DNA from 2 places in the Polymorphospora sp. A560 genome. Region 2 is predicted to be linked to the other one. Evidence: riboswitches for the same ligand, from Rfam matches in the RefSeq annotation. Region 2 holds a riboswitch; the other holds the start of a gene.

Region 1 (15,401 bases), 200 kb from region 2:
ACCGGCGCGGTACGGCGGGCGGTCGCCACCGCCGCCGCGATGTCGGCGGGCAGGGCGCCCTTCCACCAGACGGTGACGTGGTCGTCGACCAGCCCGATGCCGGCGTAGCCGCGCGGCGGGGCGGCTTCGACGGCGGTGCGGATGACGTTGGCCGCGTCGACGAGGGGGGCCTGGGCGGTCATCCGGTCCAGGATCCGCGCCGGGATGACATCGTGGATGGAGCCGTCGTCGGGCGTCGGCGTCGGTGCCGACGCCCCGGACGGCTGGCCGGGCGCCGCGTGGGTGGGCGCCGTCAGCGGGCCGACCAGCGCCGTGGCGCCGATCAGTACGCCGGCGACCACCGTGCGGGTGGTCGCCTTCCAGGTCTGTGTCATGCCGTCGAGTCAATCGATGCCGGCGGCCGTGGAACAGGCAGGACGCCCGGCAGGAGTGGTCCTGCCGGGAGGCTGCCGGGACCCGGACCGGGCTGTGCCGTCCGGGTCCGGGCGCGTCAGAGCAGGTCGAGGGACATCGCGGTGGTGACCGCCGCGGTCCGGTCGGAGACGCCGAGTTTGGCGAAGGCACGCAGCAGGTGTGTCTTGACGGTCGCCTCGCTGATGTGCAGTTCGCGGCTGATCTCGGCGTTGGACAGGCCGCGCGCGACCAGGCGGAGGACCTCGGTCTCCCGGGGCGACAGTGACTCGTGCTGGGGCCGGCGTACCCGGTGCAGCAGCCGGGTGGCGACCGACGGCGCCAGTACGGTCTCGCCGCGGGCGGCGGTACGTACGGCGTTGACCAGGTCGGCGCGGGAGGTGTCCTTCAGCAGGTAGCCGGCGGCGCCTGCTTCGACGGCGCGCAGGATGTCGGTGTCGGTCTCGTACGTGGTCAGCACGACGACCCGGGTCGTGGGGGCGACGGTGAGCACCTGCCCGGTCGCGGTGACGCCGTCGATGCCCGGCATCCGCAGGTCCATCAGGACCACGTGGGGGCGCAGGGCGCGTACGGCGGTGACCGCCTCGGCGCCGGAGCCGGCCTCGCCGACGACGGCGATGTCGGCCTCGCCGTCGAGCATGCCGCGCACCCCGGCGCGGACCACCGGATGGTCGTCGACCAGCAGTACGGAGATCAAAGGTCGGGCACCTCCACCCTGATCGTGGTGCCGCGGCCGGGTTCCGAGTCGACGCTCAGCTTGCCGGACACCTGCTCGACCCGGGCCCGCATGGCACCGAGCCCGTAACCACCGGACGCCTTTTCGGGGTCGAACCCGCGTCCGTCGTCGGCGACCTCGACGGCAACGGTGCCGCCGAGGTGGGCCAGCCTTACCGTGACCAGTCCGGCCCCGGCGTGCCGGCGGATGTTGGCCAGTGACTCCTGCACGGCCCGCAGCAGGACCACCTCGACCGCGGTGGCCAGCCCGACCGGTTCGCCCTCGGTGCTGAAGTCGACGCGTACGCCGGTTTCCCGGCCGAACCGGTCGACGAGCCGGGCCAGTGCGTCGGCCAGCGACGAGCCGTCGAGTTCGGTCGGGGTCAGCGCGCCGACCAGGGCGCGGGCCTCGGAGAGGTTGTCGCGGGCGGTGTCGAGGGCCAGGCCGAGGTGCCGGCGGGCCTGGGCGACGTCGCGCTCCAGTTCGGCGTCGGCCGCCTGGATGAGCATGATGACGCTGGTCAGACCCTGGGCGACGGTGTCGTGGATGTCGCCGGCGAGGCGTTGCCGTTCGGCGAGCATGCCGGCCTCGTGTGACAGCCGGGCGACCTCGGCGCGGCTGCCGTCGAGTTGGCGGATGAGCCGGGCCCGTTCGTCGTTCTGGGTGGTGACCCGGCGGGCCCAGGTGCCGAAGACGGCGGAGCCGACGACGATGGTCGCCGCGACCGGCAGTGGACCGGCGACGGTGTCGGCCAGGTCGCGGGTCGACTCGTACGCCACCGCCACGTCGGCGACGTTGAGCACGAGCACGGCGATCGTCGCCCGTAGCGCGTCCATCAGCATGTACGCCTGCGGGCAGAGCGCGAGCAGCGCGAACGACGACACGCTGACCAGCGCGACGGCCGGGGTCATCAGCACGACGACGCCGGCGAAGTAGAGGTAGGCGCGACGGTCCTCGATCTCGCCGCGGATCAGTGGCCGCCCGTACAGCCAGTACCAGGCGGCGAGGCCGGCCAGCAGGGCGACCGCCCAGGCCCGCGCCACCACCGGCACGGAGCCGGTGGTGGCGACGAAGCCCGACGTGCCGACGGCGACCAGCCCGAAGTAGGCGTCCCACATCGGGAAGCGGTTCAGCCAGGTCGGCGTGTCCTCCATGGGGACTACCGGTCCCGCCGTCCGCGCCAGCGGAAGGTCGTCAGGCACAGCAGCAGACCTCCAATGCACCACGCCCCCAGGACCAGGGCGATCCGCCCATGCTCCCACGACGTGGTGACGATCTCCTGCGGCAGGATGTCGTCGGGCAGGAAGACCGACCGGAAGCCCTGGGCCATCCACTTCAGCGGGAAGACCGCGCCGAGCTGCTGCAGCGGCTCGGGCAGCGCGCTGATCGGGGTGTAGAAGATGCCGGAGATGAAGGCCAGCACGATGTACGGCAGGTTCATCACCGCGGCGGCGCTGCGCTCGGTACGGGCCAGGCTGCTGGCGGCGATGCCGAGGAACGAGCAGCCGATGACGCCGAGCAGGAAGACCCAGCCGAAGGTGACCCAGCGCGAGGCCTCGCTCGGCAGTTCGACGTCGAAGAGCAGCATGCCGAGGCCGAGCAGGATGATCACCTCGGCGACGCTGATGACCAGCACCATGACGACCTTGCCGAGGAAGTACGCCGACTTCGGCATCGGGGCGCCGCGCAGCCGCTTCAGGGTGCCGTCGTCACGGTCGGCCGCGATGCTGATGCCGAGGTTGACGAAGGTGGCCGAGGCGACACCGGCGGCGATCATGCTGGGTACGAAGTACTGCGCCGAGGTGACGGTGCTGCCCTCGTAGATGCCGCTGAACAGCGAGCCGAGCAGGGCGAGCAGCACGATCGGCAGGGCGAAGGTGAAGACGACGTTGTCCCACTCGCGGAAGAAGCCCTTGAGTTCGATCACGCCCCGGTGCAGGCCGAGGCTGACCGCGGAGGGATCCTTCCCGGCGGTCGCGGGGCGGGTGGAGGTGGTGGTCATTTCTGGGCGCTCCCGATCAGGTCGAGGTAGACGTCTTCGAGGCTGGGCCGGCTGACGGTCAGGCCGGGAACGGTGCCGCCGTGGCGGGCGGTCAGTTCGGCGATGACGGGGCCCGGGTCGGTGGCCTCCTGGGTACGGTGCTCGCCGTTCTCGAGCCAGGAGACGGTCGCCTTGGCCTCGGCGCGCCCGCCGAGGGTGGCCGGGTCGCCTTCGGCGACGATCTGGCCCTTGACGATGACCGCAACCCGGTCGGCGAGGTTCTCCGCCTCCTCGAGGTAGTGCGTGGTCAGCAGGACGGTGGTGCCGTTCTCCTGGGCCAGGGAGCGGATCAGGTCCCAGAACTGCCGGCGGGCCTGCGGGTCGAAGCCGGTGGTGGGCTCGTCGAGGAAGAGCAGCGCCGGGTTGCCGATCATGCCGACGGCGACGTCGATGCGGCGCCGCTGGCCGCCGGAGAGGGTGCTGACCCGGGAGTTGGCCTTGGCGGCGAGACCGACCTGCTCGATGACCTGGTCGGGGTCGCGGGGGTTGGGGTAGTAGCGGGCGAAGTGCCGCACGGTCTCCCGGACGGTCAGTTCGCTGAGGTCGGACGCGTCCTGCAGGACGATGCCGATCCCGTAGCGCCAGCGCCGGCCGGCGCGCTGCGGGTCGGCGCCGAGCACCTCCACCTCGCCGCCGTCGCGGTCCCGGTAGCCCTCGAGGATCTCGACGGTGGTGGTCTTGCCCGCACCGTTCGGGCCGAGCAAAGCGAAGATCTCGCCGGAGGCGATGTTGAGGTCCACGTTGTTGACCGCGAGGTTGTCGCGGTACCGCTTGGTCAGGCCGCGTACTCGCACGGCGGAATCAGTCATGTATCGATCATCGCGACCGGTGGGGTCGCCCGGGACGCCCGGACGATTGACAGCGGCTGTCCACCGATCGGTGGACAGCCGTCGGCACGTCAGTGGACGCCGGTGGCGGGCCGGTCACTCAGTGGAACACCTTGAGTCCGATGACGCCGGCGACCACCAGGAGCAGGCAGGTGATCCGGGCGACGGTCGCCGGCTCGCCCAGGGCGACCATCCCGACGGTGGCGGTGCCGACCGCGCCGATGCCGACCCAGACGGCGTAGCCGGTGCCGATCGGGATGTCGCGCAGGGCGAGCGCGAGCCCGGCCATGCTGAGCACGAGCGCGACCGCGAAGACCAGCGAGGGTACGGGTCGGGTGAAGCCGGCGCTGCGCCCGAGCGCGATCGCCCACACCGTCTCCAGCATCCCGGAGATGATCAGTAGCAGCCAGGCCATGTCTGTTCCGTCCTTTCCGCGCGGATCGGCCCCGGTCGCGGCCGCGCGGCCCGGGCACGCGTCGGCGGCCGGGCGGGGGCGGAGAAGGGGAAATGCGACGGAGGCCATGGTGGGTTGCGCGTCGTCTTCGCACGACCGGGTACGACACGCGGCTCGTCCGGGGCGACCCGCCAGATCGGGCGCCGCTTGCCACCCTAGCCGACCGGGGTGGCCGGGGGGCCGATGGTGGGCGGACTCACCACACCGGCACGCAAGCCGGCAGCGGCGGGACCGCACCATCCGAAAACAACACTATCGATGCTTGTAAATGTCACGGGCCACTCCTACCGTGAGGCCTCAAGCCGGCAGGCATCCCGACGCCGGCAGTGAGATCACGGCGGCCCACACCACACCGGTGCGTACCGCCGTCGGCCCGACCGCCCCGGAACCCCGGGTGGAACCCTCGGTAAGGAGCCCGTCTTGCGCATCCGACTGACCCTGGCGATCCTCGCCACCGCACTCACCGGCGCCCTCGTCGCCCCGTCCGCCGCGGCCGCCGCGCCCGCGCCGATCATCGGCGGCGGCACCGTCGCGTCGGCCCCGTGGGCCGCGGCGGTGTTCCAGAACGGCTCGTTCGCCTGCTCCGGCTCGCTGATCCACGCCAGCTGGGTGCTGACCGCCCGGCACTGCGTCGGCGGCACGATGTCCGTCCGCGTCGGCAGCGTCTACTACGGCTCCGGCGGCCAGACCCGTTCGGTCTCGGCCACCTACGGCCAGTACGACATCGCGCTGCTGCGGTTGAGCAGCCCGATCAGCAGCCCGTCGGTGGTGACGCTGGCCACCGCGAACCCGCCGGTCGGCTCGACGAACCAGATCTACGGCTGGGGCCGCACCTGCACCAGCTGCGCCCCGTCGCCGCAGCTCAAGACCGCCACGGTCGGCGTCACCTCGCTCAGCGCCGTCGACGCGTACGGCGGCCCGGCCATCCGCAGCAACCGCGGCAACGGCGTGGCCTGGCAGGGCGACTCCGGTGGCCCGCAGTTCTACAACGGCCGGCAGGTCGGCGTCTGCTCGACCGGCAACGGCAGCACCTACCAGAACTACGCCTCGGTGGCGGCCAGCCGGGCCTGGATCACCTCGATCTCCGGCGTCTGATCCGATTTCCCACCACGCGCCGTGCCGGTCATCCGCTGTGGATGGCCGGCACGGCCGCGTCCGGCGGGTCGGCGGTCAGCCGTCGTCGGCGGGACCGGCACCCCGCTCGAGGGCGGCGTGCGCGGCGGACTCCTCCAGCCCGGAGGCCAGCATCAGGTCGACCGCCACCGAGCGGACCTGCGCCGCGATCGCGGCCGTCGACAGGCCCACCCCGGCGGCGTACACCTCGCCGGCGAGCCGGGCGGCCCGGACCGCGTGCCGGCGGCCGTCCACCGAGTCCCGCCCCCGGTCCAGATCCTGGTGCAGCGCGCGGACCGCGGCGGCCAGCTCGTCGAGTGCCTCGGCCAGCACCGGCGGCCCCGCCTCGCCGGTACGCAGCGCGGCCCGCTGCCGGCGGGCGAGCACCCGCGCGTTGCGTACCGCGTGGTCCAGATGCGGGGCGGCGGTGACGTACATGCCGAGCGCCGACTTGTCGCCCCAGCGGATCGGTGACACCGCGACCGTCTCGCGGGCGCCGGCCAGCGCGTCGGTCAGTTCCTGCAGCAGCGGCTCGGTGGCCCGCAGCCCGGCCAGCGTGGCGTCGGCCGCCGCCGGGTCGGCCTCGCGCAGCGCCCGGCCGGTCGCGGTCAGCGCGTCGGCGAGGGTGGAGAGCACCGGCCCGACCGCCCGGCCGACCGTGGCCAGCGGGTCGCCGGGCAGCAGCAGGGCGTGTACGCCGAACGCCACCGCGCCGCCGATCAGCGCGTCGAGCCAGCGGGTGTAGTAGATGCCGCCCGACGGCGGGTAGAGGGTGGCGATCAGCACCGCCGACGCCGCGGCCTGGTTGATCAGCAGGGCACCGCTGCCGAGGAACAGCGCCGCCCCGACGGCCAGGCCGACCACCAGCGCCAGTTGCAGCGGGCCGGCCCCGAACAGCACGATCAGCAGGTCGCCGACGAAGATGCCGACCGCGACGCCGACGACGAGTTCGACGGTGCGGCGCAGCCGCTGGCCGGCCGAGGCACCGAGCACCACCACCGCCGAGATCGGCGCGAAGAACGGCATCTCGTGCCCCATCACGTACTGGGCGAGGAACCAGGCGAGGCCGGCGGCGGAGCCGGCCTGGATCACCACCCGCCGGTGGGTCCAGACCCGGGCACCCCGGGTACGCAGCACCTCCGGGGTCGACCAGCGTCGCCCGGCCTTCGTCTCAGCAGCCCCACGCACCCTGACACGCTACGGCCGACAGCGCCCCGACCAGCACCGATACCCGGTGTCAACCCGATCACAAACCCGGCCGTACGGGCGCTCCCGCCGGCCGGACCGGAATCGTATGCTTCAATTCCTGGCGCCGCCTCGAGGGGAATCCATGACGACCGGTGAACAGCTGCGCAGCTATCCCTTCGAGCCGTTCCACGGCGACCTGCCCGACGAGTTGCTCAAGATGGTGCGGACCGAGCCGGTGAGCCGGGTGGAGCTGCCGGGCGGCCGCCCGGCCTGGCTCGTGGTCGGCTACGACGAGGTCTGCACGGTGCTCGCCGACCCGCGCTTCACCCGGCACGGCGACCCCTACCCCACCGGCGGCGGGGACGGCGGCTGCCCGGTCCGGGAGCTGAGCATGAACGGGCCGGCGCACACCAGCCTGCGCCGGCTGGCCGCCCGGGCGTTCACCGCCCGCCGGGTCGAGGCGTACCGGCCCCGGGTGCAGCAGATCACCGACGACCTGCTCGACGAGATGGTGGCCGGCGGCAGCCCCGCCGACCTGATCGCCGGCCTTGTCGCCCCGCTGCCGGTGCGGGTCATCTGCGAGGTGCTCGGGGTGCCGCTGGCCGACCGCGACCGGTTCGCCGAGTGGACGGCGGCGATCCTGGCCATCGCCGGGCAGGACTCCCCCGAGGCGGTCCGGGCGGTCGCCGAACTGCGCGCATATCTCGCCGGGCGGCTGGCCGCCAAGCGGGAGCGGCCCGGCGACGACCTGTTCTCGGCGTGGCTCGCGGCGCAGGCCGACGACGAGCTCAGCGACGAGGAGATCGTCGGGCTGGCGGTCGGCGTACTCATCGGCGGACGGGAGATCAACTCCACCAGCGCCGGCCTGCGCGCCCTCTTCCTGCACCCCGACCAGCTCGACCGGCTGCGCGCCGACCCCGGGCTGCTGCCGTCCGCGGTCGACGAGATCCTGCGGTGGACGTCGGTCAGCCCGATGTTCCTGCCGCAGACCGCGGTCGGCGACGTCGAACTGGCCGGGCACCTCATCCGGGCCGGTGACACGGTGATGGCGGTGCCGTGGGCGGCCAACCGGCACCCCGACGTCTTCCCCGACCCCGGCGCCTTCGACATCGGGCGCGCCCAGAACCCGCACCTGGCCTTCGGGCACGGCCCGCACTTCTGTCTCGGCGCGGCGCTCGGCCGTTTGCAGATCGAGGTGGCGATCGGCACCCTGCTGCGCCGGTTCCCCGGCCTGCGGCCGGCGGTCCCGCTCGAGGAACTGCCGTGGCGGCAGGAGCGGGTCAACTGCGGGATAGCGGAGTTTCCGGTCGCCTGGTGAGGTCGGGCAGCACCGACTCGACCGCGTCGGCGGCCCGCTCGACCGAGGTCGCCGCGAGCGGATCGGGTACGGCCGGCGGCCGGTCGTCGATCGCGGCCCGGATCGCCGCCGCCACGGCGTCGGCGGTCCACTCCCCCTCCGGCAGCCACCGGCCGACGCCGTACGCGGCCAGCCGGCGGGCGTTGTCGGGCCGGTCCAGCCCGGCGGCCATCGCCACCTGCGGGGTGCCGGCGGCCAGCGCCCGGCCGAGGGTGCCGATGCCGCCGTGGTGCACCACCGCGGCGACCCGGGGCATCACCGCGCGGAACGGCAGCTTGACGAACCGGTGCACGTCCGGCGGCAGCGGGTCGGGCACCAGGTCCCCGTGCCGGACGGCGAGCAGGGCCGGCCGCCCGAGCGAGCGGATCGCGTCGACGGCGGTGCGGTAGAAGCGGCGTTGCAGCAGCCGCCCGGTGCCGCCGGTGACCAGCACCGGCGCCACGTCGCCGGCGAGCAGTTCGCGGGCCGCCGGCGGGATGTCGTCGGAGGTGTCCTCGTCGGCGAGCACGAATCCGGCCAGGTCGGTGCCGGCCGGGGCGGGCGGGCCGGCGGCGTCGAACCAGGCCGGCCACAGCCCGACGTAGTGCCGGGCCGACGACATCCAGGCCGGCCAGTCGGTGACCGGGCCGAGCCCGATGCCGGCGCGGGCGGTGTCGACACCGTCGGCGAGCACCTCACGGTAGATGCCGGCGACGCCGGGCAGCGCCATCAACTGGAACGGCGAGGCGGCCAGGCAGACGGCGGGCGCGTCGAGCGCCTCGGCGGCGGTGAGCACCGACTGCCCGGAGATCGGCGCCCCGACCAGCACGGTCTGGTGTGGACGGTGCAGGCGCAGCATCTCCCGGCACTCCAGCAGGAACTGGTCGAACAGCCCGGTCCGGTCGAAGTGGCGGCGGAACTCGGAGATGTCGGTCTCGTCGAACTGGCCGGCGGCGTCGGCGAGGTAGCGCTCGTACTCCGCGACCGTGTCGACGGGCACGAAGCCGAGCCCGGCGCGGTGCACCGCGCTTCGGTAGTAGGCGTGGGTCAGCACCGTCACGTCGTGCCCACGGCCGCGCAGCGCCCGGCCGACCCGGACGAACGGGAGCACGTCGCCGTCGGTGCCGTGGATCACCATCAGGATCAGCGCCACCGGCGGCCTCCACCCGTCGCGGCGGGCCGCCCCGACCGGCCGTGGTCAGTAGTTCTCAACGGCGTTGACCCGGGCCGGCCAGTACCGCTGGCCGGGCGGCGCCTGGTAGTGCTCCCACCGCGGCTCGCCGCCGGCCGGCGCGTCGCCGAGCACGGTGACCCGTTGCCCCCGGCGGGGCTCGTCGTAGTCGTTGACCGCGTAGTGCTGGGTGACCCGGTTGTCCCACACCGCGACGTCGCCGGCCCGCCAGCGGTAGCGGCAGACGAACTGCGGGCTCTCGGAGAACTCGAAGAGGTATTGCAGCAGCGCGTCGCTCTCGTTGCGGGTCAACTGCGGGATGTGCGAGGTGAAGAGGCGGTTGACATACAGCGAGCGGCGGCCGGTCTCCGGATGCACCCGGACCACCGGGTGCTCGGCCCGGCTGGCGAAGTCGCTGCCGCCGATGCGGATCGCGTGCACCGCGGTGAGCCCGTCCAGCAGCTCGCGCATCGGCGCGGAGAGCCGCTCGTAGACCAGATACTGGTTCGTCCACATCGTGTCGCCGCCGGTGCTCGGGCACTTGACCAGATGCAGGATCGAGCACAGCGGCGGGTTGGCGTGGAACGTCATGTCGGTGTGCCAGACGTCGACCTTGCCGCCCCGCTCGGAGTCGATGATGACGATCTCCGGCTGCCCGTCGAGCCGGGGCAGGTAGGGGTGCAGCTCGACCTCGCCGAACCGGTGGCCGAAGTCGACGTGCGCCGCCGGGGTGAGGTCTTCCTGCCCGACGATGAAGATCACCTGGTACGTCAGCAGCAGCCGCTTCAGCTCGGCGAAGACCTCGTCGGTCAGCTCGGTCAGCCGTACGCCGTGGATCTCGGCACCGAGCGCGCCGGAGATCGGCCGTACGTCGAACATCGGTTTCGACATTCCCGCCTCCGAACCCGTCGTGGTGGTGCCGTCCGTGGGCGCATCATTCCACGGCCGGACGGCCGTACGCCAGAGTCGCAAGGGCCGCCCACGGCGACCTTGACGGCACCGCGCGGCGGCTGCAAGCATCGATCGCAGTTGCTGCCGGCCGCGCGTCCTGGCGCCGCATCCTGCCGCGTTGCGGACGGACGCGTTCCTGACGGGAGAAGCCCCGCGTTGATCAGCCACGCCGTCCTGACCCCGTGCCTGCCCTACGACGATCCGGACGCCGCGCTGCGGTGGCTGGACCGGGCCTTCGGGCTGGCGCACACCGCGGCCGGCGCCGGCCCGGCCGTCGTCACCGCGGGCGGGATCCGGGTGGCCGTCGAGGCCCGCCGGCCCGGCACGCCGCATGTGGCCGTACGCCTGCTGGTCACCACCGACGACGTCGACGACCTGCACGGGCGGGCGGTCGCCGCCGGCGCCCCGGTCGTCGACGGACCCGACGGCGCCGGCACGTTCACCGTCGCCGACCCCGGCGGTCACCTGTGGACGTTCGCCCGCCCCGCCGGACCAGGCCCGGCCGGCGACGCCGCTCCCCGGCGCCGGCCGGGGCCCTCCCGGTGACCGCCGACGGCGCCGCGTCGCCGCAGGAACGGCTCGGCCGGCTCACCGACCTGGCCGCCCCGTTCGCCGTACGGGTCGCGGCGACGCTGCGCCTGGCCGACCTGATCGGGTCCGGGGTCACCCGCCTCGACGCGCTCGCCGGGCAGGCCGGCGCCGACCCCGACGCCCTCGGCCGGCTGCTGCGCTACCTGGCGCACCGCGGACTGTTCACCGAACCCGCCCCGGACGTGTTCGCGCTGACCGAGACCGGGCGGCTGCTGGGCGAGGACGGCGCCGGCGGGCAGCGGAGCTTCCTCGACCTCGAGGGGCTCGGCGCCCGGATGGACCTCGCCTACATCGGCCTGCTGCACGCCGTACGCACCGGCGAGGCCGGGTACGCCGCGGTGCACGGCCGCAGCCTCTGGGAGGAACTCGACGCCGTACCGCACTACCGCCGGTTCTTCGACAACCTGATGATGAGCCAGAACCACCTGACCGCCCCGCAGGTCGCCGCACTCTACGACTGGAGCGGCGTCGGCCACGTCGTCGACGTCGGCGGCGGCAGTGGCGCGCTGCTGGCCGAACTCCTGCGGACCCACGGCCACCTGCGCGGCACGCTGGTCGACCGGCCCGACCCGGCGGGTACGACCGCGAGCCGGCTCGCCGGTCACGGCCTCGGCGGCCGGGTCGAGGTGGTCCCCGGCGACTTCTTCGCCCCGCTGCCGGTCGGCGGCGACGTCTACGTGGTCGCCCGCGCGATCACCGACTGGAACGACCGCGACGCGACGGCGATCCTGCGCCGCTGCGCGGAGGCGGCCGGCGACGGCGGTCGGGTGCTGATCGTGGAGGTGCTGCCGACCGAGCCGCACGTGCCCCACCTGTCCCCGTTCGACCTGCAGATGCTGGCCGTCGTCGGCGGCCGGGAACGGACCCTGGCCGACTTCGAGGCGCTTGTCGCCGCCGCCGGCCTGGCCGTCACCCGGGTCCTGCACGGGCGCGGGGGTCTGGCCCTGATCGAGTGCGCCACCACCCCGGCCAGCGGCGGCGGGGCGGACGCCGGTGACCCGGCGGCCCTGAGCACCGCCGGCTGACCGCGTGCGGATCCTGCTGACCTGCCAGCCGATCACGTCCCACCTGGTACCGGCGCTGGTTCCGCTGGCCCGCGCGGCGGCGGCGGCCGGCCATCAGGTCGCGGTCGCCACGGCCGGCTCGATGGCCGACGACCTGCGCCGGCACGGCGTCGCCCACCTGCCGCTGCCCCGGGTGCCGGGCCTGGCCGAGCTGCGCACCGACCCGGCTCTCGCCGACGAGTTCGGGCTGCCGAAGGTGCTGATGGCGCCCGGCAGCCGCACCGTCGAGCCGGTCGTCGCCCGGCAGATCGCCCGGGCGTACGCCGGGCCGGTCGCCGGCCGGTTCGCCGCCGACCTGCTGGCGGCGGCCCCGGACTGGCGCCCTGACGTGATCGTGCGTGAGCCCGCCGAGTTCGGCGGCTATCTCGCCGCCGAGCGGCTCGGCATCCCACACGCCACCGTCGACATCGCCCCGTACGCGCTCACCGAACTCCCGGTCGTCCACGACGCCGTCAACGCCCAGCGGGTGACGCTCGGCCTGCCCCCGGTCGACGATCCCCGGCACCCGCACCGCCACCTGCTCGCCGCCCTGCTACCGCCCCGCTGGTATCCGCCCGACCTGCGGCTGCCGACCACCCGGCACTACCGGGTGCCGGTCCCCGGGGAGGAGCCGGCACCGGCGGGCGACCCCGGTGTGGCCGGAGCACATGACCGGCCGCTGGTGCTGGCCAGCCTGGGTTCGCTCGCGCTGACCCTGCCGGGGATGGCCGACCTGCTGCCGGTCATCGTGCGGGCACTGGGCGCCCTGCCGGGCCGGGCCGTGGTCACCCTCGGCGGCCAGGCACAGCTCGCCGGGGCCATCGGGCCGGTGCCGGAGAACGTGACCGTGGTGCCGTACGTGGCACAGGCCGAAGTGCTCGCCCGGTGCGACCTGTTCGTCACCCACGCCGGCTACAGCGCGATCCGGGAGGCGGTCGCCGCCGGGGTGCCGATGGTGGCGCTGCCGGTCGTCGCCGACCAGCCCGCGAACGCCGCCCGGGTCGCCGAACTCGGCCTCGGCCGGGCGCTGCCGATCGAGGACCTGACGGTCGAGGCGACCGCCCGGGCCTGCTCCGCCGTCCTCGCCGACCCCGGCTACCGCAGCCGGGTCGCCGCCCTACGCGACGAGTTGTGGGCCCTGCCCGACCTCACCCGCCTGGTCCACGACCTGACGACCCTCACCCGCTCGTCGGCACCGGCCCGGAACACCGGGACAGTGCGACGCTGACCCCGTGGACGACAGTCGCACGGCGGGGCCAGTACGGGCCGCGCGAACAGCGGCCGGGGCCGCTAGTCCTTTCCGGGCAGTGGCTGCTGCGTCGTCGCGCCGGGGGTCCGGCCGGCCGGCGGGTATTCGCAGTCGAGCGCGGTCGGCTCGCGGTCGCCGTCCGAGCCGTCGTCCACGACCAGGGCGGTGCACACCCGACCGTGCTCGTCGGTGAACGTGACGACCTCGCTGTCGTCGGCGCAGCCCACAAGGGACGCTGCGACGGCGACGCCGAGGAGTGCGGCGGCGAAACGTCGGCGGAGAGACACGCCGGCAGTCTATGGCACGCGGCCACGCCCGGCCCGGGCCGAAGCACGGTGCCGGACCGGGCGCCGAACCCGACCGGCGGACGACGACGGGTCAGCGGGCCGGGCCACCGGTGGCGGCCGGCAGCGCGGCCGGCGTCCGGGACGGGAGGGCGGCCAGATGGTCGGCGAGCATCGGGCCGATCTCGGCGATGGCGTCGGGCCGCATCATCCGCTCGTGCCGGCAGGCGATGTCCCGGTTGTCGATACGGCCGTCGACGTACGGCAGCCAGGTGTCGACGGTCTGCAGCAGTTCGGGCCGGGTCAGCGTCGCGGAGAAGAAGAGCAGGTCGCCGTGGAACCGGTCGGGGTCGAAGGCGCGTACCGCCGCGAGGTTGTTGGTGGTGACCTCGACCAGGGCGGCGATGGCCTCGTCGGACCAGTCGACGAGGGCACCGCCGGCGGCCCGGATGACGGACAGGACCCGGTCGAGGTCGAGCGGGCCGCCGTCGAGCAGGGCGGGGTCGTAGCCGAAGTCGGCGAGGACGACGTTGAGGATCCGCCGCCGCTCGATGTCGGCGGCGACCGGGCTGTGCAGGTGCGGGTCGGGCGGGTAGGCGTCGAGCACCGCCAGCAGGTCGACCTCCTCCCCCCGGTGCTGTAGTTCGGTGGCGGTCGCGTACGCCAGCAGCCCGCCGAGCGACCAGCCGAGCAGGTGGTAGGGCCCGGTCGGCTGGACGGAGCGGATGTGGTCGGCGCAGTCGGCGGCCATCTGCTCGATGGTGCGGGGCGGCTCGCCGGGGCGGGCGAGTGCCGGCGACTGGATGCCGTAGACCGGCCGGTCGGTGCCGACGTGCCGCAGCAGGACCGAGTAGCACCAGCTCAGGCCGGTGATCGGGTAGAGGCAGAACAGCGGCGGCGCGGTGCCGGTGGCGCGCAGCGGCAGGACGACGTCGAGGGCGCTGTCGCCCCATCCGGTGGCCGGCCCGCCACCGGCGGTCGCCGGTGTCCGGTGGGCGTCGGGGACCGGGCCGGTGCCGCCGGCACCGGCAAGGGCCGGGTTGATGCCACCGGCACCGGCGAGGAGCGGGTCGGTGCCGAGGCGGGCGGCGAGGCCGGCGACGGTGGGCGACTCGAAGACCGCGCGCAGGTCCAGCCCGACCCCGAAGACGGTGCGGATCCGGCTGGCCAGCCGGGCGGCCCGCAGCGAGTGCCCGCCGAGGTCGAAGAAGCTGTCGTCGACGCCGACCATCGGCAGGTCCAGCGCCTCGGCGAAGAGTCCACACAGGACTACCTCGTGCCGGGTGCGGGGGGCCCGGCCGGCGGCGGCCACGGCCGGCCCGACGTCAGGCAGCGCGTGCCGGTCGAGCTTGCCGTTGGGGGTCAGCGGCAGGGCGGCCAGCACGGTGAGCACCGCCGGCACCAGGTGCGCGGGAAGGGTCTCGGCGAGGCGGGCCCGTACGGCCGTGGGGTCGACCGTGTCGCGGCCGGCGGCCGGCACCAGGTAGCCGACGAGGTCCTGGTCCCCGGCGGTGTCGGCGCGCAGGGCGACCGCCGCCTGGGCGACGTCGGGGTCGGCGGCCAGGGCCGCCTCGATCTCGCCGAGTTCGATCCGGTGGCCGCGCAGTTTCACCTGGTCGTCGGTGCGTCCGATGTAGACGAGTTCGCCGTCGGGGCGGCGCCGCACCAGGTCGCCGGTGCGGTACATCCGCGCCCCGGGCGGCCCGTACGGGTCGGCGGTGAAGCGCTGCGCGGTCAGGCCGGGGCGGCGCAGGTAGCCGTCGGCGAGCTGGACTCCGGCGAGGTACAGCTCGCCGGGTACGCCGTCGGGGGCCAGTCGCAGGAACGGGTCGAGGACGTAGGCGGCGGTGTTCCACGCCGGCCCGCCGATGGAGACGGGTTCCGGGCCGGGGACGCACCGGGCCGCGCTGACCGCGACCGACGCCTCGGTCGGGCCGTACAGGTTGTGCAGTTCGGCGTCGAGGACCCGGTGGAACCGGGTCACCAGGTCGGCCGGCAGCGCCTCGCCGATGCACAGCACCCGGCGC
Region 2 (15,401 bases):
CGACCGACTCGTCGGATCCGGCGCCCCGGTGCTCGACTGCGCCGCCACCGGCGTGCCCGTGCCGGCCGTACCGCCGGAGGTGATCTGGCGGGCCGGCATGGACCTGAACCCGCTCGACGTGACCGACCCGGCCGACGTCGCCTGGCTGGAGGCGCTGATCTGGCCCGAGCACACCCACCGGCGTGCCCGGCTGCGGGCCGCCGTCGCGGTCGCCCAGGCGGAGCCGCCGCTGCTGGTCCGCGGCGACCTGGTGGACGACCTGCCGGCCCTGGCCGCGCGGGCGCCGGCCGACGCGACGCTCGTCGTCTTCCACACCAGCGTGCTCTACCAGGTGCCGGCCGCGGGCCGGGAACGCTTCACCGAGACCGTACGCGCCCTGCCCGGACACTGGATCTCCGTCGAGACTCCCGACGTGGTGGGCTTCGACAGCCTGCCCGCACCGCCCGACGGGGGGCTGCACAACGTGCTGGCGCTCGACGGCACGCCGCTCGCCTGGGTGCGGGGCCACGGCCAGTCGATCACCTGGTTCGGCTGACGATGGCGGACCCGGCGGCCGGGCTGCGGCACGTCTACTGGCTCGGCGGCGGCAGCGGCGCCGGCAAGTCGACCGTCGCCCGCCGGATCGCCGACCGGCACGGCCTGCGCCTGTACGCGACCGACGACATGATGCCGGACCACGCCGCCCGGGGCACCGCCGACGAGTGCCCGTACCTGCACCGGTTCATGGCGATGGACATGGACGAGCGGTGGGTGCGCCGCTCCCCCGCCCTGATGCTGGAGACGTTCCACTGGTTCCGGGGCGAGGGGTTCGCCCACATCGTCGACGACCTGCTCCGGCTGCCGGCGCGGCCCGCCGTCCTGGTGGAGGGTTTCCGGCTGCTGCCGTACCTGGTGAAGCCGCTGCTGGCCACCCCGGCGCACGCCGTCTGGCTGCTGCCGACGCCGGCGTTCCGGCGGGCGGCGTTCGCCAGCCGCGGTTCGCTGTGGACGATCGCCGGCCGGACCAGCGACCCGGAGCGGGCCCTGCGCAACCTGCTCGAACGTGACCGGATGTTCACCCAGCGGCTACGGGAGGAGACGAGCGTCCTCGGCCTTCACGCCGTCGACGTCGCCCCGGCGTCGACCGAGGACGATCTGGTCGACCGGGTCACGCGTACGCTCGGCCTCTGAAACCCTCGACCATCGGCGTGCAACCTCAGGGCCGAGCCGGACTTCCGCTTTCCGGCTCGACCGTGCTCGCGGCGCTCGCCACCCGGGCGCGGCGTCGGGTCCCCATCAGCGCGCCGATGCTGGCGGCCACGACCAGGGCGATTCCCGCCGCCTGTACGGGGCGCAGCACCTGATCGAGCAGGAGGAACCCGGCCAGGGCGCCGCCGGCCGGAGCCATGCTGACGAGGATTCCGAAGACGTGGCTCGGCAGGTGCCGCAGCGCGTAGAGGTCACACAGGTACGGCACGGCCGAGGAGAGGAGTGCCACCAGCATCCCGGTCAGCAGGACATCCTGCTGTAGCAGTTGGCGACCGCCGATCACGGCGCCGAACGGCAGCGCGAGGACGAAGCCGACGGCCAGCGCGAAACACAACCCGTCCGCGTTGCCGTACCGCTGGCCGATCCGCTTGCTGCCGACGATGTACAGCGCCCGGCACGTCGCGGCGACGAGCGCGAACCCGATCCCCCATCCGTCGAGGTGGCCGAGGTTCCAGGTCAGCAGGACGACACCCGCGGCGGCGACCAGACCCCAGATCCGGTCCCGGAACCGGGCCGCGCTGATCAGTACGACGGCCAGCGGCCCGAGGAACTCCAGCGTCGTGGCGACACCCAGCGGGAGGCGGCTGATCGCCGCGAAGAACGAGGCGTTCATGACCGCGAGCACCGCGCCGAACGTGACGACCAGTGGGAGGTCGCCGCGGGTGATGCGGCCGACCTTCGGTCGTACGGCGATCCAGGTGAACACGGCGGCGAAGCCGAGCCGCAGGGTGGCGGCGGGCACCGCACCGATCCTGGCGGCGAGACCTGTCGCGAAGACCGCCCCCAGTTGAAGGCTTGTCATCTGCAGGAAGACCAGCATCGTCGACGCCGTCGTACGGCGTTCGGCGACGTCCGTACGCGCGCCGTGGGTGCGCGGTTCGGGCTCGAGTTCCAATCCAGGCCTTTCTTGAGCTCGCGGCCGGTGTCCGGGCCCGCCGTGGCGACCCGAAGCCGGGCCGGTCCAGGTCGCCGCGAGCCGCGGTGTGCATCTTCATCACGTCTCCGTTGAGGCCGCTGGCGGGCGTTGCCTCTGGTGGCCCGGGCCGACGTCCGGCTCCGTCGGCGGGTGCGGCTACGGCTTTGGCGTCCACGACTCAGGGCGCCCGGGTGGCACCGTCGCGAGTAGGCTCACCTCCGAATCGCAGGAGAAGGTGTAGACCTGGATCGACCCGCTGCGGGATTGGAGATAGATGGTGACGCCGGTGGCGGTTCGGTGACAGGACAGCACGCGGCCGTCCCGGTCGGGCGGCCGGTCGTGGGCGGAGAACACAACTCCCCCTCTGTAATAGTCGTAGCGCCATAGAGCCTTACATGTGAGCATACGTAAGATGTCATTCGACTTCAACGGTTACCGCAGTGACGGGCTGACGCTCGCCGCGCTCCTTGTCAACGCGGTCCACGCGGGACAGTCCCCCGAGCAGCTCCACACCCTGCTCGAAGAGCAGGGTGTGATCGTGGACGAGTCCGTCCTCGGCCGTGCCGCCGACCTGGTCGACTGGATCCGCGGGCTGCGGCGGGTGTTCGCCGCCGCCTCCGCCGAGGAGGCCGGCCAGACCGTCAACGAACTGCTGGGGAAGGTCGCGTTCGCGCCCCACGTCGTCGATCACGGCAACGGCCTGCACATGCACTACGCGCCACCGGAGGCGCCGACGGTGCACCGCGTCCAGACGAACACCGCCATGGCGCTCGCACTGCAGATCGCCGAATCGGGGGTGACCCGCTTCGGCGTGTGTCCGGCCGACTCGTGCGGGCGTGTCTTCGTGGATGCTTCACGTAACGGAAAGCGCCGCTACTGCTCCGGGGCATGCTCGAATCGCAGCAACGTGGCGGCGCACCGGGCCCGCCAGGCCGCCGAGGCCGGAACCGACCACAGGAACGTCTGAGCCCCACGGCTGTTCGAGAGCGTCACCGCTCCTGCCGTACCGCCGCCGTCGTCGTGCCGGAGGGGGTGACGGTGCCCCGGCCACGACCTGCTGCCGCGATCGAGGAGGCCAACCGGTGAGCAAGACCATCGCGCACCCGTTCGACGACCGGGCCCGCACGCTGTGCCCCGGCCTGCGCGTCGACACCGTGCTGCACCGCACCGAAAAGGCGGTCCTACTCGCCGGCACGCTCCACGAGCTGGCCGGGCCACTGTGACGAGCCGGGGCGCGCGTGGCCCGAGGCAAGGGGGCGACATGACGCCCGCAGCCGCCGAGCGGCGCAAGTCCCGTGAAAAATCTCCTGGCATGGTGTCGGGTCCGGGGCGATTCGTGATCGTCGACGTGACCTCGCGCGAAGAGGCTCTGGCGTGGGCCGCCAAGTTCGCCGTCGCATGCCGCTGTGCGCAAGAGGTCCGGGCACTCATGCCCGACCCCGAAACAGACGCGATGCTCCGCCAGGCTGACAGACGCCGGTAGGCGTCATCGCTAGAGTTGCCGGCTGTGACACATAGCCTTGCGCACCCCGTCGTGGATACGTTGATCACCTACTACGACGACGCCACGGACGAACGGGTCGCGCTGACGGCGGGCGACTTGGGCGCCTGGACGGCAGCGACGGCAGCGTTGCTGACCGACGGGTGCGGGCTCGGTCCGGGACGACAGGCCGGCGTCCTGCTTCCGCCGCACTGGCAAACGGCGGCCGTACTGCTCGGGGCCTGGGCCGCAGGGGTGGAGGTCTCGTTCCGTGGCTGGTCGACCGCAGGACTGACCCCCGCCGGCGATCCGCTCGACGTGACATTCGTCGAACAACGGCGGGTCAACAGCTGGCTGGACAACGTGCCGTCGGGGCGGCACCAGTTCGTTCTCGGCCTCGAGCCCGGTGGCACGCCAGCGGCGCAGGTACCAGAGGGCTACCGGGACTACGCGCGGGCCGTGCGCCCATACCTGGGCGCAGCGCCTCCGAACGTGCAGATCGACATACACGGCCCGGCGACGGTCGACGGCAGCACCTACGCCCAGTACGGCGCGATCGCGGCCGAGGTCGCGCGGACCCAAGGCGTCGGCCCCGGCGACCGGGTGTTGATCGACGCGGCGGCCGCCGAGGAGCCGCTGATCTGGCTCCTCGCGCCCTTGTTCGCCGGTGCCTCGCTGGTGCTGTGCGCGAATCTGGACCGGTCGAGGCTCGACGAACGGATCAGTGCGGAGCGCGTCACGCGCATGCTGTGACACCCGATCCCCCGGTGCCTGCCTCGACATGACCGGTCAGACGCGGTCAGCTCTGCCCGCTCGTTGATGGCACGTTGGCCGTACCACTCACCTACGAGTGAGTACGCAGACCACCTTGCCGAGGATCACCGCCCGGTCACCGGGGATGACGGGGTAACGCGGATTACGGGGCAGCAGGTCCACGGCGCCATCGCGGACACGCAAGACCTTGACGGTGGCCTCGTCGTCGATCATCGCGGCGACGATGTCGCCACTGTCGGCCACCGCTTGCTGCCGCACCACGACGACGTCACCGTCCGCGATGCCAGCTTCGAGCATCGAATCTCCGAGGACGTGCAGCGCGAACAGCCTTCCGTGGCCGACCAGTTTCCTGGGCAGGTTCAGGACTTCCTCGACGTGCTCCTCGGCCAGGATGGGAGCGCCGGCAGCGATCGAGCCCAGCAGTGGAACCTGAACGCCCGAGCGCTCGCCCGGATCGCCAGGGTCGTCTGAGTGTCGCGATGGGCGGGCGTCCACCGCGCGTGGCCCGCGTGCAGCCCGGCGTAGGAATCCGCGCTGTTGGAGCAACTTCAGGTGGTACGCCACCGACGATGGCGACCCGAGTCCGACCGCGGCGCCGATCTCCCGCACCGTCGGTGGATACCCATGGCGCTCGACCCACTGCCGTATCACGGCCAGGATCTGCTGTTGACGGGGACTCAAGCCGGGCAGGTCCGGCGGCAGCTCCGAGGACGTCATCCTCGGACGATACCCCCGCGTTCGATCAAATGTGCTAATCATCCGCGTCGTCAGTTCGGGCCTGCCGGGTAGGTCGCCTCCAGGTCCCGGTTCACTCGGCAGCCCCGTGCAGTTTCGGGATGGCCGAGCCGGCGACTCCAGCTCAGTGGGCCAGGCGCGTTCGCTCACTAATCTTCCCGCGCCGACAGCGCTCCCGATTATTGGATTACCGGTAATCGCAATCCGATAACTGTCCTCAGGGGAAGTGGACATAAGCCCCCAAAATCCCCGTACACCATAATGACCGTTATGGTGTAACGGGATGGATCGGCTGCAATCCGGGTGGCAGGGACCGCTTGTCCTGACTCGGCGCAACTGATGCGGGTCGGGAGAGTTGACGCCTTGGATCAGTGGATCTGACACCGGCTCAGTGAAAGTGATGCCGTAGCGTCACCGGGGTGGGTCTGCTGTTGGTGCTGCGCCCTCGGCAGCCGCGTCCGAAGAGCCTGCGCCGTTCTACCCGGACGCAGCGGCGTGAGCGCCACCGCGCTGACGCCGAAGAGTGGGCCGCGGCGAAGGAACGCAGTTGCTGCTCGAAGTGTCCGTGGAGGAGCTGTTGCCGTTGATGAAATGGCTTCACCGATCGGCGTCGATGGCGCGGACTGGGCACCACGGATACATCTGGGATAGATAAGGACCTCCATGCGCGAAACTTCAGAAGATCTCCAAGAGCTTCAGGCCCTCCTTGACGCCTCCCTCTCCCGCTCCACCTCGCACCTCCGCTCGATCATCAAGGCTGAAAGCACACTGACCGCGGAGCAGCTCACCCAGGTCCTCACCGGCATGTGCACCCTCGCCCTGTCCACCGTGACGGCGAAGGGCGAGCCACGGATCAGCGGTGTGGACGGGCACTTCCTGCACGGGAAGTGGCACTTTGGCACGGCGCGCAACGCCGCCAAGGCGCGCCATCTCGCGGCGCGGCCCGCCGTCAGCGCCGCGTATATGCGCGGTGAGGACCTAGGCGTGTTCACGCACGGCAAGGTGGAGATCCTCAACCCCCAGGACGGCGAGCCGGCCGCGGACTGGCCCGACCTGCTCGCGTACTTCAAGGACTTCTACGGCGACGGCGACGACTTCTTCGACTGGGAAAACGACGTGGTCTACTACCGGCTACATCCACACTGGATGACCGTCTACGCCCCCGACATCGCGAAGCTCACTGCGGCGTCCCAGTCCTGATCCGCAGCACGGCCGCATCGGGACCGGCCACGTGATGAGAGATCTGGTGAAGCGGCCGGGAGCCGGTCCGAACGGGGGCGCGGCGGTCGCGGAAGGCACTCCGGACACCGTCGCGACGGCGGACACCCCGACCGCCAGTTTCTTCCGGCGGTACGCGGCCGGCCTGCCGCTCCTGGAGGTGTGCGGAAAGGCGCGCGCTACTGCCGCCGTTTGAGATGCCAGCCCTCACACCTAGATCATCTTTTTGGCCTCTGGTGTCGCGATTCTTACCAACACCCCTTGCTGGCGCGGTGGCCGGCGGCAGGCCACCTCCGATCCGGCCGGCGAGCCGAATGAGACCGCGACCGCCCGGTGCTGGCCGACCTGCTGCGCCGCGCCGGCGAGGACCCCACACCGCAAGCCCCGCCGGGCGAGACCGACCGGCGGCTGGCGGCCAGGACCCGGGCCGCCGCAACGTCGCACCGGCCCGCGTCGCTCCCGAGCCTGCACCCGAGGACGACGTCGACGAGCCCGAGGACGGGCAGGTCGACAACGTCATTCCCTTCGGGATCTTCGACGCCCGCGAGGAGGCGCAACGGTGGCTAAGACCGCCGCGTTCACCCCGCCGGCTGACGAGCCACTGACCAGCAAGGAAGGCTGGTTCCGCTGGGTCCAGCACGACCCGCGCCCGCCCAAGCTGCGCCTGGACTGGCCGCACCTGAGCCCGGTCGAGCAGGCCGCCTACGACGACGCCCGGCTGGACTACCACAACGACCTGATCGTGGTGAACACCCCAACCATCCAGGAGGTCGTCAAGACCGTCCGCAGGCTGCTGATCATCACCGGCGGCGCAGGCACCGGCAAGACGACCGCCATCACCCAGCTCGGCCGCCGCGCCCACGAACTGTCCGTCGCGCTGCGCAACCCGATGACCGGCCCGCGGATCCCGGTCGTCTACGTCACCGTTCCACCAGCGGCGACACCCCGCATGCTCGCCGTTGAGTTCGCCCGATTCCTCGGCCTGCCCCTGGCATCCAGGTCCAACATCACCGACGTCACCAACGCCGTCTGCGCCGTGCTCTGCGCCGTACGGCGACACGATCCGCGGGGGCATCCATGAAGAGGCTGGCCAACGGTCAGCGAGGTGAGATGAGTACTGCCACGGTTGAGTCCGACCAGCTCAAATACTTCTCCGAGCGGATCCCCGCCACGTTCGTCTACTCCGGCATCAACGTCGAGCGGGCCTATCTGTTCTCCGGCACCCACGGCGAACAGATAGCCAGCCGGTTCGCCACCATCGCGACCCGGGCAGACCCGGGTCGCCTACCAAACGACCCGAGCCCGCGCCTACGCCGAGTTCGGCAACCGCCTCGACTGGTCCGAAGCCCACGACACCTGGCATCCCCACCACCACAGCATGCTCGCCGACTGGATCGAAACCTACGCCCGTCCGAACCCCATCCGGGGACACGCCCTGGTTTCTAGGAACATCAGATTCACTGGGCCGCACCCAGCATGGACGGCTCAATGAAACTGATGCACCCCAGGTCAGAAGGACGCTTATGCATCAACTGCAGCGAGCCGGGACACCGCTGTCCGGTCCGCTTCGGTGGCCGGTTTGGCAACGCGTGACGCTGTTGACGTCTCAGACGTCCCTGAGGCAGTCAGGTGCGTTGCGGACAGGGGGAAGGCTTGTTACCTTCCTCCGTTGGAGGCGGATGATCGCCTTCCCCGGACGAGACGTGCGCCGTACCCGGTCTGCAAAGACGACGCTCGCAGGAGACGTCATGACCGGCCGTACGCACCCGATCGACTTCACCTCACCGCCCGCCGAGGGGCGAAGCCTCGACGTGCGATGGATCCACGGCTCGGAGTCGGCCAGGCATAACACCGACCCCGAGATCCAGGTGCACGCCTACGACGCGCACACGGTCATCCTGCGGCAGAACATGGCGGTCAACTACGAGGCGCCGTTTCTGTTCCTGCTCTTCGGTAACGACCGCGCCGTCCTGCTCGACACCGGGGCCACCGCCGCAGCGGAGTTCTTCCCGCTACGCCGCATCGTTGACGAGCTGGTGGCGCGGTGGCTGGCCGACAACCCCCGCGATAGGTACGAACTGCTGGTCCTGCACACGCATGCCCACGGCGACCATGTCGCCGGCGACGGGCAGTTCGCCGACCGGCCGGACACCGTGGTCGTGGGCGCCGATCGCGCGACCGCGTGGGCCTACCTCGGCCTTGGCGGCGATCTGGACCGGGTGACCACGCTCGACCTGGGCGGGCGGGTGCTGGAGTGCCTGGCCAGCCCCGGCCACCACCAAGCGGCGGTGACCCTCTACGACGCCTACACCGGTTTCCTCTTCACCGGCGACACCGTCTACCCCGGGCGCCTCTACGTGCAGGACTGGGCAGCCTTCCGAGACACCATCGACCGGCTCGTCCGCCTCACCGACATGCGCGCGGTAAGCCACGTCCTCGGCTGCCACATCGAGATGACCACCACGCCCGGCGTCGACTAGCCGATCCGCACCACGTACCAGCCCGACGAGCCACCGCTGCAGATGAGCCCCCAGCGCCTGCGGGACATCCGTGCGGCCATCGACGAGGTCGCCGAGCAGACCGGACGGCACTCCTACGCCGACTTCATCATCTGCCGGTAACCGTGATGGGCGGCCATCTCCCCCGCCCTCCCGCGGCCGGTCACCACCGCTGCCGTGGTGACCGGCCGCGCCTTCGTCGACCCGACCAGCGGCCGGGGTAACCCGTTCGCCTGGATCGGCCCCGATTACCGACGCACACGCCTTAGAAGCGACCAGCCCGATTTCGCTCCTATCAGGCACGGCGGAGCGAAAGCTGGATGGAGGCGCAGTCCATTTCATAACCCCAGCTCAGCGGAGGTTCGCCAGGGGATCGGACACCAAATACGGCTGCTGCGCCACAACCACTGAACTACGGTGCTCCGATGCAGGCATATGAGGCTCAGCGGGCAAAACAGGCTGCCATATCAAGCGCCTCATGGCTAGGCCTAACCGCCCACGACGCCGCCGTCCTGCACAACTCGAACACGCTCACCCTCCGTTTGCAGCCCTGCGACGTGCTCGCCCGGGTGACGCCGGCCGCGCATCAGTGCGCCAAGCTCGAAGTGGATGTCGCTCAGCGGTTGGCCGAGGTCGGGAGCCCGGTGGCCGCGCTGGAATCGCCCCAGGTCTTTGTCCGGGGCGACTACGTCGTCACCTTCTGGACCTACTACGAACCGGTGACTACCCGATCGCTCTCAAACGCCGAGTACGTCGGCGCGCTCGAACGTCTGCACGCCGGAATGCGCAAGGTCGACCTGCCCACCCCGCATTTCACGGACCGAGTTTCTGAGGCCCAGACGCTCGTGGCCGATCCTGCCCGAACACCGGATCTGGCCGACCCGGACCGGGTCTTCCTCGCCAGCACGTTGGACCGCCTGCGACGAGCGGTCGGCGAGAGCGGCCGTGCCGAGCAACTCCTGCACGGCGAACCCCATCCGGGCAACCTGCTCTTGACCCGGACCGGCGCGCTTTTCATCGACTTCGAGACGTGCTGCCGGGGGCCGATCGAGTTCGACCTAGCCCACGCGCCCGACGAGGTCGGAGACCACTACCCGAACATCGATCACCGACTGCTCCGAGATTGCCGGACCCTCGTGCTGGCGATGATCACAGCGTGGCGCTGGGATCGCGACGACCAGTTCCCCGACGGCCGCCAACTCGGCATCGAGTGGCTGAACCAACTCCGGGAGAAGGTAACGGCCCAGTCTGGATAGGTACGTAGGGGTGAGCCATGTCGGACTCTGACCCGGGGGTGGGCGGCTCGGAATCAGGTCGTGTGGCGGATGATCGAGCCTGCGATCCGCTCGGTGAGCCCCGGTGAGAAGAACGGGTGGTGGCCCATTCCAGGCACGATCTCTAGTCGCGCCGCCGGGATCTGCGCCGCGAGGGCCTCACCGTGGGCTTGGGGGAACAGCGGGTCATCGCTGCCGTGCAGGACCAGGGTCGCAGCGGTGATCCGGGACAAGGAGGCCCGCCGGTCGTCGGCCCAACGCCGACCGGCCAGGTCGTGATTCGAGGCGGCGGCGAGGTTGTCGGCCCGGGCGTGACAGTGTTCGACAAACCGCCGCCCGGCGGCCTCGTCGAAGGACAGGACATCGCCGTTGAGTACTCGCCAGGTCTGAACGTCGGCGTCCATGCGCTGTTGTGCCGTCGTGCGGGGCGCCTTCGCCGAGGCCATCAGGTGGTCGAGGAACCGTGCCGTCGGAGGCGGGAGCTCGTCGGCCGCAGCCGGTTGGCCTGCCATCGCCCGCGCCCATGCCGGGCCAGGATTGTTCCCCATGGGGGAGGAAGCCATGGCCGTCAGCGTGCGGACACGGACCGCCTGATGCACGGCGAGCCACTGCCCTATCGCCGCGCCCAGCGACGTCCCGACGATGTGCGCGGCCGTGACGCCGTAACCGTCCAGAACGGCGGCCGTGTCGGCTGCCATGTCGGCAAGCGCGTACGGATGCGTTGTGAAATCGACGGAGTCGGAACGGCCGGTGTCGCGGTGATCGAACCGGATCACCTGCCGGCCGCTGTTCACGAGAGCTTCCACCAGCTCATCGGGCCAGCCGATGGCCTGCGTAGAGGTGCCCATGACCAACAGAACGGTGGGGTCATCTGGGTACCCGAAACGCTCGGTCCACAACCGAACTTGCCCGGAACGAACGAATTTCTCCTCACCAGTAAGCATGCCGTGCACCGTAATGGTCACCGGGTAGGCCGGAAGCCGCTACCCGTTGTAACCAAAAAGGATGCCCATGGGATAATGAAGAGGTGGGCGAGAGCGCGTTGAGCCTCTACGCACCGTGGCCGGCTCAACGGCGTTTGCCCAGCACAAACCCCACTACGGCCGGCCGGAAGTACTCGACGACACCGAATCCGGCTACGGCGACGGTAGGAGCCGGGTGATCTGGGTGAGTGCGGAGTCGAGCGTCTCGGCATCGACTCGTCGCGCGGGCTAGGGGGACGTTCCGCGTCAGCCCGGAGCGAGGACGCAGAACTCGTTGCCCTCGGGGTCGGCGAGGACGACCCACGAGACGTCGCCCTGACCGACGTCGGCGCGGGTCGCGCCGAGAGCCAGCAGCCGGGCCACCTCGGCCGCCTGATCGTCACCGCGATCCGGCGCCACGTCGAGATGGGCGCGGTGCCGCACGGTCGTCACGCCCGGCGCGCGGAGGAACTCAAGGTACGGCCCGACCCCCTTGGCCGAGCGCAGCCGCGCATGGTCGTCGGTCACCTCGTGCGGGGTCCAGTCCATCACCTCGCCCCAGAAGCGGGCCATGGCCCGCGGGTCCGCGCAGTCGACGACCACGGCGGCGATCGGCCCGGTGTCCCGGTAGATCTCCCGAGGCTCCAGCACGCGGAACACGTTGCCCTCCGGGTCGGCCAGCACCGTCCACGGGACGTCGCCCCGGCCCGCGTCGGCGGGCGTCGCACCGAGCTCCTTCAGGCGCGCGACCAACTCCGTCCGATGGATCGTGGAGGTGGTGGCGAGGTCGAGGCGCGCGCGACACCTCACCGTTTCGGGGTCCGGCACGGCTATGACGTCGACGCAGACCGGGGCGTCGGGGTCCGTCCAGACGAAGCCGGCGGGCGCGACGCTGGTCGCACCGGGAACCGAGCGGGAAACCCAGCCGAGGGCCTCCGCCCAGAACCGGCCGAGTGTCGAGTCGTCCCGGGCCTTGAAGTTCGCCTGAACAAGTCGCAGCGCCACGCCATCTACCCTATGCCCGTCGATCAGACCAGGATGGACCGCGGGAACCGCGTCAGACTCAGCCGACAGTCGTGTCCGGCTCGTCGCGGGCGGCGCCGAACCACCGAGGCATCTGGCCGAGAAGATCTTCCTGGTCTTCGCCGGCCCAGGCGACGTGGCCGTCCGGCCGCAGCAGCACGGCGGGTACGTCCAGTTCCGTGCTGCTGTCGACGACGTGGTCGACCCGGTCCGCCCACCCGGCGACCGAGAGCCCGCCGGTCTGGTCGAGAAGCAGTCCACGGCCGGCGTGGGTCAGCTCGTAGAGACGCCCCCGTTGCAGCCGCAGGTCGCGCATCCGCCGGCCGAGCAGTTCGTGGCCCTCGCCGAAGTCGTAGCGGATGCCGATCGCCATGATCTTCTCCGTCAGGTACCGGTTCACGTCGTCGAAGGCCAGCAGCTCCGAAAGCAGCCGGCGTACCGCCTGGGGCCCCGGCTCGGTGGACAGCAGTTCCATCTGCGCGCGGGTGTTGTCCAGTACGTCGGCGGCAACCGGGTGCCGCTCGGTGTGGTAGCTGTCCAGCAGCCCGTGCGGTGCCCAGCCGTCGATCTCGGCGGCCAGTTTCCAGCCGAGGTTGAAGGCGTCCTGGATGCCGAGGTTGAGCCCCTGTCCGCCGGTCGGCGGGTGGATGTGCGCCGCGTCGCCGGCCAGCAGGACCCGGCCGACCCGGTAGCGTTCGGCGAGCCGGGTGGCGTCGCCGAAGCGGGACAGCCAGCGTGGTGAGTGGACGCCGAAGTCGGTGCCGGCGTATGTCCGCAACTGCCGGCTGAACTCTTCCAGGGTCGGCGGGATCGAGCGGTCCTCGGCCAAGCCGGCCGCGGGTACGACCACGCGGTACACCCCGTCACCGATGGGGCCGAGACCGAAGCGCTTCTCGGTCTTGCGGACCTCGGTCACCACGGCGGCCACCGTCTCGGCTGGCAGCGCCACCTCCATCTCGCCGAGCAGCGTCTCGACCCGGCTGGGCTCGCCGGGAAAGCCGACGCCGAGCAGCTTGCGTACGGTGCTGCGACCGCCGTCGCAGCCGACGAGGTAGCGGGAGCGCAGCTGGGTGCCGTCGGCCAGTTCGGCGGTGACCCCGCTGTCGTCCTGCCTCAGCCCGACCAGTTCACAGCCGCGCCGGATCTCGGCGCCGACCTCGGTGGCGTACTCGGCCAGCAGGCGGTCGGTGGTGGTCTGCGGGATGCCGAGAACGTAGGGGTGTGCGGTGTCCAGCCGGTCGGGCGCGGGCTTGGCGATGCCGGCGAAGAACCCACCGGCGGGGTACCGCTGGCCGAGCGCGAGGAACCGGTCCAGCATGCCGCGTTGGTCCAGCACCTCGATGCTGCGCGCGTGCAGACCGAGCGCGCGGACGTACGGGACCGGTTCGGTCTCCCTCTCCAGTACGAGCACCCGCACCCCGTGCAGTCGCAGCTCGCTGGCCAGCATCAAGCCGGTCGGGCCGCCGCCGGCAACGATCACGTCGAACATGAACCGCCCATTCCCTGAGGTTTGCGTGTCGGCCAGATCCGTCCCGGTCCGGTGGTGCGCGCCCGCGTGCCCCGAATGCTCATACGTCGACAAGAGCACACGTACTGCATGAACCGCTGTTTTCCACAGGTTCTGGCCCCGGCCGACGATTCTGCGGTACGACCCGGGTCTTGCCGCAAGACCCCCGGTGCGCTATATGTTGGGAGTGGCGAGGAGTTCGTTCTCCTCGCCTTTTGCTGTCTCGCCTTCTGTTGCCTCGCCGCCTTTTCGGATGCCCGACACGACCCGGTCACTCACGGCCGCGTCACCGGGCCGGGGCGGTCTTCCGCTCGTCGGACCCGAGATTGCCGGCCCCGACTCCACCGGTTGCGGGCCGCCGTCGGCGCGACACGGCCGCCGCGGCGACGAGACAGATCACGGCGGCGATGATCAGGGGTGGCCGGCCGCCCAGGTGTACGGCGGCGGCGCCGAGTGGGATCGCCAGGGCGATCGGCGCGAACATGACGGTGTTGGCCGTGGCGGCGACACGGCCGAGCACCGCGGGCGGGGTGTGGGTCTGTACGGTGGTGACGGCCGCGACCAGGGTCCAGGGCAGGCCGATCCCGGTGATCACCGAGGCGGCGACGGTGGCCGCCGGCCAGGGCAGGCAGCGGGCCAGGCAGCCGGCGGCGACCAGGACCGTGCCGGTGACCCCGACCGCGACCGGTCGCCATCGGGTGAGCAGGCGGCCGGCGAACAGGCCACCGGCGATCGAGCCGAGCCCTTGCGCGCTGAGCAGGACGCCGAGGAACGTCGCCGGTAGCCGCAGGTCCACGGTGACCACGGCGTACAGCGCCGCGGTGACGAAGCCGGACATGGCGATCGCGACGGCGGCCAGGGTGACGGTGCGGCTGATCGTGGGTTCGGTGCGCAGTACGGCCAGGCCGGCGCGCAGGCCGGACCGTCGAGGTGCCGGCGGGGCGGGTCGGGTGTGGCGCAGGCGCAGGGCGGTGTAGAGGGCGGCTCCGAGCAGGGGCATGGCGGCGCTGAGTACGGCGACCTGGTGCCCGCCCTGCCAGGCGTACAGGCCGGCGCCGGCCATCGGGGCGACGAGCTTGGCGCCTTCCTGGGCGCTGGAGCGCCAGCCGTTGACGGCGGCGAGCCCGTCGGGTGGGAGTGCCTGGGGCAGCAGGGCCGTTTCGCCGGCGTCGATGAGGACGTAGCTGACGCCGTAGGCGAGCGAGACGGCGAACAGCAGCCAGGTGTGTTCGGCGGCGCGTACGCCGAGGAGGCTGAGCAGGACGGCGGCGAGTGCCAGGTTGGTCGTGACGAGGGTGGGTCGCTTGGGCAGCCGGTCGAGCAGGCCGCCGAGCCAGGGGCCGGCGAGTTGCGGGGCGTAGATGCAGAGCCCGGTGAGCGCGGCGAGGCTGGTGGAGCCGGTCAGGTCGAGGATCCAGACGCCGGCGACCAGGGACATCGCGCTGCTGCCGAAGCCGGACAGCACCGAGATCGTCACGAACAGCATGGTGTTGCGCCGCATGGCACCCCCGGCGGATTGAGTCGTTGCGACCCACATCCTGGAAGTTGAGTCGATGCGGAGCAATATGCGTCGCAACTGTCAATGGTCTGTTGACAGGGCGTCCCGCAGGGCGGCGGTCGCCTCCCGGACCGGTACGGGCAGAAGTCGCTGGTCCACCTCGGTCAGGTCGGTGAGGACGTGCGTGCCCAGGGCGTGGACGGCTCCGGGCTGGGCCTGCAGGGCGGCGGCGACGGTGGCGCGTACGAGCGCGGCCCGGGTGAAGCGG

What was found. Region 2 has a riboswitch for guanidine ahead of QCD66_RS17835 (MBL fold metallo-hydrolase). Riboswitches for the same ligand answer to the same signal wherever they lie in the genome.
Region 1: it holds a riboswitch for guanidine, as region 2 does, so the genes downstream of both, QCD66_RS17110 (SMR family transporter) here and QCD66_RS17835 (MBL fold metallo-hydrolase) in region 2, are expected to answer to the same signal.

Annotation. Positions count from the first base shown of each region.
Region 1 is NZ_CP122282.1:3,793,976-3,809,376, reverse strand. It holds gene QCD66_RS17135 (cellulose binding domain-containing protein) at 1-374, opposite strand, end outside; gene QCD66_RS17130 (response regulator transcription factor) at 491-1,108, opposite strand; gene QCD66_RS17125 (sensor histidine kinase) at 1,105-2,280, opposite strand; gene QCD66_RS17120 (ABC transporter permease) at 2,286-3,128, opposite strand; gene QCD66_RS17115 (ABC transporter ATP-binding protein) at 3,125-3,976, opposite strand; gene QCD66_RS17110 (SMR family transporter) at 4,095-4,409, opposite strand; guanidine-III (ykkC-III) riboswitch at 4,525-4,595, opposite strand; gene QCD66_RS17105 (DUF1986 domain-containing protein) at 4,869-5,543, shown strand; gene QCD66_RS17100 (aromatic acid exporter family protein) at 5,619-6,749, opposite strand; gene QCD66_RS17095 (cytochrome P450) at 6,892-8,067, shown strand; gene QCD66_RS17090 (glycosyltransferase) at 8,030-9,238, opposite strand; gene QCD66_RS17085 (TauD/TfdA family dioxygenase) at 9,284-10,147, opposite strand; gene QCD66_RS17080 (VOC family protein) at 10,364-10,753, shown strand; gene QCD66_RS17075 (methyltransferase) at 10,750-11,823, shown strand; gene QCD66_RS17070 (glycosyltransferase) at 11,828-13,069, shown strand; gene QCD66_RS17065 (hypothetical protein) at 13,132-13,377, opposite strand; gene QCD66_RS17060 (amino acid adenylation domain-containing protein) at 13,469-15,401, opposite strand, start outside.
Region 2 is NZ_CP122282.1:3,997,146-4,012,546, reverse strand. It holds gene QCD66_RS17885 (DUF2332 domain-containing protein) at 1-535, shown strand, start outside; gene QCD66_RS17880 (hypothetical protein) at 538-1,170, shown strand; gene QCD66_RS17875 (DMT family transporter) at 1,196-2,143, opposite strand; gene QCD66_RS17870 (CGNR zinc finger domain-containing protein) at 2,577-3,131, shown strand; gene QCD66_RS17865 (hypothetical protein) at 3,247-3,387, shown strand; gene QCD66_RS17860 (hypothetical protein) at 3,426-3,647, shown strand; gene QCD66_RS17855 (TIGR03089 family protein) at 3,699-4,397, shown strand; gene lexA (transcriptional repressor LexA) at 4,485-5,135, opposite strand; gene QCD66_RS17845 (pyridoxamine 5'-phosphate oxidase family protein) at 5,817-6,353, shown strand; gene QCD66_RS17840 (AAA family ATPase) at 6,931-7,452, shown strand; guanidine-III (ykkC-III) riboswitch at 8,040-8,108, shown strand; gene QCD66_RS17835 (MBL fold metallo-hydrolase) at 8,120-8,851, shown strand; gene QCD66_RS17830 (phosphotransferase family protein) at 9,295-10,125, shown strand; gene QCD66_RS17825 (alpha/beta fold hydrolase) at 10,179-11,087, opposite strand; gene QCD66_RS17820 (VOC family protein) at 11,373-12,110, opposite strand; gene rox (rifampin monooxygenase) at 12,169-13,617, opposite strand; gene QCD66_RS17810 (MFS transporter) at 13,922-15,136, opposite strand; gene QCD66_RS17805 (hypothetical protein) at 15,215-15,401, opposite strand, start outside.